Regions from separate parts of the Variovorax endophyticus genome, predicted to be linked through region 3. Evidence: predicted binding sites of a transcription regulator. Region 3 holds the regulator's gene; each other region holds the start of a gene.
The links. The regulator HrcA, encoded in region 3, represses chaperone genes, less so after heat shock. The targets are predictions, from matches to a motif close to TTAGCACTCNNNNNNNNNGAGTGCTAA.
Positions count from the first base shown of each region.

Region 1 (2,260 bases), on a different contig from region 3:
CCTCGAGCGCGGTCGCGATGCCGTCGCTCGACAGGCGGTCGCGCTGCTGCGATTCGAGCAGCGCGGTCGGTTCCTGCGTCGCGTCGGCCAGGTAGGCGATCGGGCCGAAGGCTTCCTCGCCGTCGTCGTTCGGGCTCGGGTCGAGCAGCACATCGCCGCCCGAGAGCCGGGTTTCCATCTCGAGCACTTCCTCGGGCTTCACGTTCAGGCGCGCGGCCATCTGCGTCACCTCGTCGGCGCTCAGCGTTTCGCGGTGCGTGCCGGTGTCGGCCGCGGCCGAGTCGGCCTTGAAGCCCTGCTTCATCGAGCGCAGGTTGAAGAACAGCTTGCGCTGGGCCTTGGTCGTCGCGACCTTGACCATGCGCCAGTTCTTCAGGATGTACTCGTGGATCTCGGCCTTGATCCAGTGCATGGCGTAGCTCACCAGCCGCACGCCCTGGTCGGGGTCGAAACGCTTCACGGCCTTCATCAGGCCGACGTTGCCCTCCTGGATCAGGTCGCCGTGCGGCAGCCCGTAGCCCAGGTACTGGCGGGAGATGGACACCACGAGGCGCAGGTGCGAGAGGATCAGCGCACCGGCCGCTTCGAGGTCGTTGTGGTCGCGCAAACGGCGGGCGAAGCCCTGCTCTTCCTCGAGGGTGAGCAGCGGCAGTCGGTTGGCGGCCGAAATATAAGCATCCAGGTTACCCAGCGGGGGCACCATCGACCAGGGGTTGGCGACGGCGAGCTGGTTGGCAGAGGCTCCAGACAGGGATGTCATCAGGGGAAACTCCTTCGTATTGGCCATATTAGCACTCGGTTAGAGGGAGTGCTAAGGCAAGGGTTCCCCTAAAGTCTCTATCGGGCCGATAGGCAGGGACTGTCGGCCGGCTGCCCCGAAGGACCGCGGTCTTGTCCGACTTGCGGCCGGCAAAGTCCCGTAAGCGGGTACTTACCAGCGGATGCCCAGCTTCAGCAGCAGCTTGGACACCACGAACAGCGGCCCGACCCAGAGGTATTGGATGTCTTCGAAGAACGAAGGTTTCCGTCCCTCGATCTTGTGGCCGATGAACTGGAAGATCCACGCCACCACGAAGATGGCGGCGGAAATCGGCAACACAAGGCTGCCCATGGCATGGACCAGCGCCAGCAGGATGGCAGTCTGGAGGCCCATCGCGAGCAGGAAGACCGGCGAGCGCAGCGTCAGGTAGTAGACGAGGCTGGCCAGCAGGAAGGCATAGGCAGCCCAGGGATGGATCGCGAAGATCAGCCCGACCAGGCTGACCATGATCGCGGGGATCGCCACGAAGTGGATCAGTTCGTTGGTCGGGTGCCGGTGGCTCTGTTCGTAGTGGGCGAGCAGGCGATCGACCTTGCGGTCGCTGGCGGCCTCGGGCGCGTGGGCGGTGGCGGTGTGCGGCATGGCGTGTCTCCGTGGCTCGTGCGGGCCGTTCGTCGCGGCCCACGATGGAATCCGCCGATGGTGCCCCGCGCCGGCCTCGCTGGCAAGTGCTATACAAACAATAGCATTACATCGAGCGGCCGCCGCTGGGACCAGCATGACTTCCGGCACTGTCGCCCCCTGGGGGCATCGCTAAGATGCGGCGCGTGGCTCCGCTCGATCCCTCTTCCTCCTCCACTCCCCCGTCCTCGGCGGCGCAGGCCGGCATCGCGCCGCGCGGCCGTACCGCGATCCTGGTGGTCGACGACCACGACCTGCTGCGACTCGGCGTCTGCGCGCTGGTCCAGGCCCAGGCGACCTCCTCGGGCGCCGCGATCGAGGTCTACGAGGCCGGCAACGTCGCCGACGCGCTCAAGCTCTACGAGGCGCACCAGGACGCCATCGGCCTGGTGCTGCTCGACCTCGCGCTGCCCGACACCCATGGCCTGAGCGGCCTGGCCGAGTTCCGCCTGCGCTATCCCGAGGCCCGCATCGTGGTGCTCTCGGGCACCGGCAACAGCACCCTGGCGCAGGGCGTGCTGGCGCTGGGCGCGAGCGCCTTCCTGCCCAAGTCGGCCGACCTGAAGGAAGTGGTGAGCTTCATCCGCGCCTGCGGCCTGCTCGACCCCGATGCCGCCCAGTCGCCGCCGCCGGCCGTGCCGAAGGCGCTCACGGGCTATGCCGAGTTCGCCCATGCCAGCGCCTGGCAGGAACTCACGCCGCGCCAGATGCAGGTGCTGCAGTGGGTGCTCGAAGGCAAGGCCAACAAGGAGATCGCCCAGCTCGCCAACCTGAGCGAAGGCACGGTGAAGAATCACGTGTCGACCATCCTGCTGCTGT
Region 1 covers NZ_JAHUTH010000022.1:120,342-122,601, forward strand. The annotation lists gene rpoH (RNA polymerase sigma factor RpoH) at 1-760, opposite strand, end outside; gene KV106_RS26260 (Mpo1 family 2-hydroxy fatty acid dioxygenase) at 932-1,402, opposite strand; gene KV106_RS26265 (response regulator transcription factor) at 1,579-2,260, shown strand, end outside.
Region 1: rpoH (RNA polymerase sigma factor RpoH) is a predicted target of HrcA. The motif match lies at 789-815, and genes of this name have one in related genera.

Region 2 (2,260 bases), on a different contig from region 3:
CGCGCAGCACCTTGCGCGTGGCAATGACCTCGCCGCGGGCCGCCACGGCCAGCAGCAGCAGCGCGCCAACGGCCGCCACGGCGCTGACCGGCACGCCCAATGGCTCGAGGCCGAAGAAGCCGACGAGCAGCAGCACCAGCACGACCCAGCCCGCGCGGAAGGTGGCCGGGTCGCGAATGGCATCGGCCGGGCGCTTGAGGCGGCTGGCGTCGTAGCGCGCGGGGATGTCGCGACGAAAGTAGAGCAGCAAGGCCAGCAGGCTGGCGACCACCGCAACGAGGTTGACCGGCACCATCACCGCCGCATAGGCGCTGAAACCGATCCCGAAGAAGTCGGCCGAGACGATGTTGACGAGATTCGACACGATCAGCGGCAGGCTCGCGGTGTCGGCGATGAAGCCCGCCGCCATCACGAAAGCCAGGGTGGTGGCCGGCGTGAAGCCCAGCGCCACCAGCATGGCCATCACGATCGGCGTGAGGATCAGCGCGGCGCCGTCGTTGGCGAACAGCGCCGAGACGGCCGCGCCCAGCAGCACGATGAAGGCGAACAGCCGGCCGCCGCTGCCGCCGCCCCAGCGCGCGACGTGCAGCGCGGCCCATTCGAAGAAGCCGGCCTCGTCGAGCAGCAGGCTGATGACGATCACGGCGATGAAGGTCCCGGTGGCATTCCAGACGATCTGCCAGACCCGCACGACGTCGGGCGGATGCACCACGCCGAGGGCCAGGGCCACCAGCGCGCCCAGCGCGGCGCTCCATCCGATGCCGAGGCCGCGCGGCTGCCAGATGACGAGCACCAGGGTCGCGAGAAAGATGAGAACGGCGGTGAGCATGAGGATGGCGCCGACCGTCAGCAGTCGCAGGACGCGCCTTGCGCATCGACCTCGCAGGGCTGCCCCTGGCAGCAGTTCTCGCTCAGATAGGCCAGCAGCCCGTTCATCCGGTCGAACGAGGCGCGGTAGATCAGGTGACGCCCCTGCCGCTCCTGCGACACCAGGCCCGCGCGGCCCAGCTCCTTGAGATGGAACGACAGGCCCGTGGCCGGAACGCCCAGCGTTTCGGTCAGCGCGCCAGGCGTCATGCCCTGCGGGCCGGCCACGACCAGGGCGCGAAACACGCGCAAGCGCACGCTCTGGGCGAGTGCCATGAGGGAACGGATGACGACTTCTTCTTCCATATTTCAATCATCGTTGAAATATTGAATCGTGGCAACCGACTTCCGGCTCGGCCCGCTCCGGCGCTTGAAACCCCGGCGATTGCCCTTATGATTAGCACTCGCTGTGGTTGAGTGCTAACAAGCCTCGCCTCCAGTCGACGGGCAACCGGTCCTGCGGGATGGGCGCCCAAAAAACCACCACCCAGTTTCTTATCCAGGAGATGCAATGAAACTTCGTCCTTTGGCCGATCGCGTGATCGTCAAGCGTGTTGACAGCGAAACCAAGACTGCCTCGGGCATCGTCATTCCCGACGCCGCCGCCGAAAAGCCCGATCAGGGTGAAGTCCTGGCCGTGGGCCCGGGCAAGCGCAACGACAAGGGCGAACTGGCCGCACTGACCGTCAAGGTCGGCGACCGCGTCCTGTTCGGCAAGTACAGCGGCCAGACCGTCAAGGTCGGCGGCGACGAACTGCTGGTCATGAAGGAAGACGACCTGTTCGCGGTCGTCGAGAAGTAATTCAACAGATCCCCATTCGGAGTAATAGAACATGGCAGCAAAAGACGTAGTCTTCGGCGGTGAAGCCCGCGCACGCATGGTCGAGGGTGTGAACATCCTGGCCAACGCGGTCAAGGTCACCCTGGGCCCCAAGGGCCGCAACGTGGTGCTCGAGCGCTCGTTCGGCGCCCCCACCGTGACCAAGGACGGTGTGTCGGTCGCCAAGGAAATCGAACTCAAGGACAAGCTGCAGAACATGGGCGCCCAGCTCGTGAAGGAAGTGGCTTCCAAGACTTCGGACAACGCCGGTGACGGCACCACCACCGCGACCGTGCTGGCACAAGCCATCGTGCGCGAAGGCTTCAAGTACGTGGCCGCCGGCATCAACCCGATGGACCTGAAGCGCGGCATCGACAAGGCCGTGACGGCCCTGGTCGAAGAGCTGAAGAAGGCTTCGAAGCCCACCACCACGTCGAAGGAAATCGCTCAAGTCGGCTCGATCTCGGCCAACAGCGACGAAACCATCGGCAAGCTCATCGCCGACGCGATGGACAAGGTCGGCAAGGAAGGCGTGATCACCGTCGAAGACGGCAAGTCGCTGGACAGCGAACT
Region 2 covers NZ_JAHUTH010000006.1:51,920-54,179, reverse strand. The annotation lists gene KV106_RS09615 (arsenic transporter) at 1-829, opposite strand, end outside; gene KV106_RS09610 (ArsR/SmtB family transcription factor) at 847-1,173, opposite strand; gene KV106_RS09605 (co-chaperone GroES) at 1,379-1,669, shown strand; gene groL (chaperonin GroEL) at 1,701-2,260, shown strand, end outside.
Region 2: KV106_RS09605 (co-chaperone GroES) is a predicted target of HrcA. The motif match lies at 1,265-1,291, and genes of this name have one in related genera.

Region 3 (2,260 bases):
ATCCGTTTCCTTGGTGAATGCCTTGTTCAAGCGACGCCTTTCGGAGATCGAAAGAAAAGCGTGGCGTCCGCCGTGCACGGACGAGCCCCGCACCAAAAAGAAAAGGGTCAACTCGTTTCCGAGTTGACCCTTGAAGAGTGGTGCGGCTGGCAGGAATTGAACCCACGACCCCTTGGTTCGTAGCCAAGTACTCTATCCAACTGAGCTACAGCCGCACAGCTTGCGATCATAGCACGTATTTTTGGGACCTTTCCGATTCGTCGAAACAAATCTCAAAAATACGGGTGGTAGGCCGTGCTGGGCTTGAACCAGCGACCAACGGATTATGAGTCCGCTGCTCTAACCAACTGAGCTAACGGCCCACGTGGACCCGATTCTATTCGCGCCGAAAAGGCGCCCCGCTACTTGCGGTGGCTCAGCGCGTTGCTGACCAGCCTCGAGGTGATGTCGACGATCTGGATCATGCGCTCGTAGGGCATGCGCGTCGGGCCGATCACACCCAGCGTGCCCACGACCTGGCCGTCGACCTCGTAGTTGGCGCTGACGATGGACAGCTCCTCGACCGGCACCACCTGGCTCTCGCCGCCGATGAAGATGCGCACGCCCTCGGCCTTGCTCGACACGTCGAGCAGCCGCATCAGCTGCGCCTTCTGCTCGAAGAGCTCGAAGGCGCGCCGCAGCTGCCCCATGTCGCTCGAGAAATCGCTGACCGCGAGCAGGTTGCGCTCGCCCGAGATCACGACGTCGTCTTCCTGCGATTCGCTCAGCACGTCCGAGCTGACCTTCACGGCCGCCTGCATCAGCGCCGCGATCTCGCCGCGCAGCGTGTCGACCTCGGACTGCAGCCGGTCGCGCACCTGCTCGATCGTCAGGCCCGCGTAGTGGGCGTTGATGTAGTTCGCGGCCTCGACCAGCTGCGACTGCGAGTAATCGGCCTCGGGAAAGATCACGCGGTTCTGCACGTCGCCCTCGGGCGAGACGATGATCACCAGCAGCCGGCGGTCCGACAGGCGCAGGAACTCGATCTGCTTGAACACCGACGAACGCCGTGGCGCCATCACCACGCCGACGAACTGCGAGAGGTTCGACAGCAGGTGCGCCGCATTGGCGATCACGCGCTGCGGCTGGTCGGGCGCGAGGCTCGGCGCGGCCAGGTGCTCGCGCTGCGCGGTGAGCATGGTGTCGACAAAAAGCCGGTAGCCGCGCGCCGTGGGCACGCGGCCGGCCGAGGTGTGCGGACTGGCGATCAGCCCGAGCGCCTCGAGGTCCGACATCACGTTGCGGATGGTCGCGGGCGAGAGGTCCAGGCCCGAGGAACGCGAGAGCGTTCGCGAGCCGACCGGCTGGCCGTCGGCGATGTAGCGCTCGACGAGCGTCTTGAGCAGCAACTTGGCGCGGTCGTCCAGCATTGCAAGATTTTAGTGTTGTAATTTGTAGCCATGACTTCCCCCTTTCGTCACGTCGCGCTGATCGGCAAATACCAGGCTTCCGGTGCCCGGTGCGGCGAGCGCGACAGCGTGATGGAAGGCATCGCGAGCTTCCTCGAATCTCAAGGCTGCAAGGTCTACGTCGAGCAACCGCGCGGCGACGACGAACCGGCCCAGGCGCTGCCCACCGGCGACCGCTACGAAGCCCTCACGGTCGAGCAGATCGGCCAGCAGTGCGACCTCGGCCTGGTGGTCGGCGGCGACGGCACCATGCTCGGCATCGGCCGGCAGCTCGCGGCTTTCGGCATCCCGCTGATCGGCATCAACCGGGGCCGGCTCGGCTTCATCACCGACATCCCGCTCGACAACTACCAGGCCACGCTGATCCCGATGCTGGCCGGCGAATACGAGGAAGACCACCGCAGCCTGATGCACGCGCAGGTGATGCGCGACGGCGCCGTGGTGTTCGACGCGCTCGCGATGAACGACGTGGTGGTCAACCGCGGCGCGACCTCGGGCATGGTCGAGCTGCGGGTGTCGGTGGGCAAGCATTTCGTGGCCAACCAGCGCGCCGACGGCCTGATCATCGCGTCGCCCACGGGCTCGACGGCCTATGCGCTGTCGGCCGGCGGGCCGCTGCTGCATCCGGCGGTGCCGGGCTGGGTGCTGGTGCCGATCGCGCCGCACACGCTGTCGAACCGCCCGGTGCTGCTGCCCGATGCCGACGAGATCGTGATCGAGCTCGTGGGCGGGCGCGACGCCAGCGCGAATTTCGACATGCAATCGCTGGCCTCGCTCGCGATCGGCGACCGCGTGGTGGTGCGCCGCTCCGA
Region 3 covers NZ_JAHUTH010000045.1:41,346-43,605, forward strand. The annotation lists gene greB (transcription elongation factor GreB) at 1-30, opposite strand, end outside; tRNA gene KV106_RS37155 (tRNA-Arg) at 139-215, opposite strand; tRNA gene KV106_RS37160 (tRNA-Ile) at 286-362, opposite strand; gene hrcA (heat-inducible transcriptional repressor HrcA) at 402-1,409, opposite strand; gene KV106_RS37170 (NAD kinase) at 1,440-2,260, shown strand, end outside.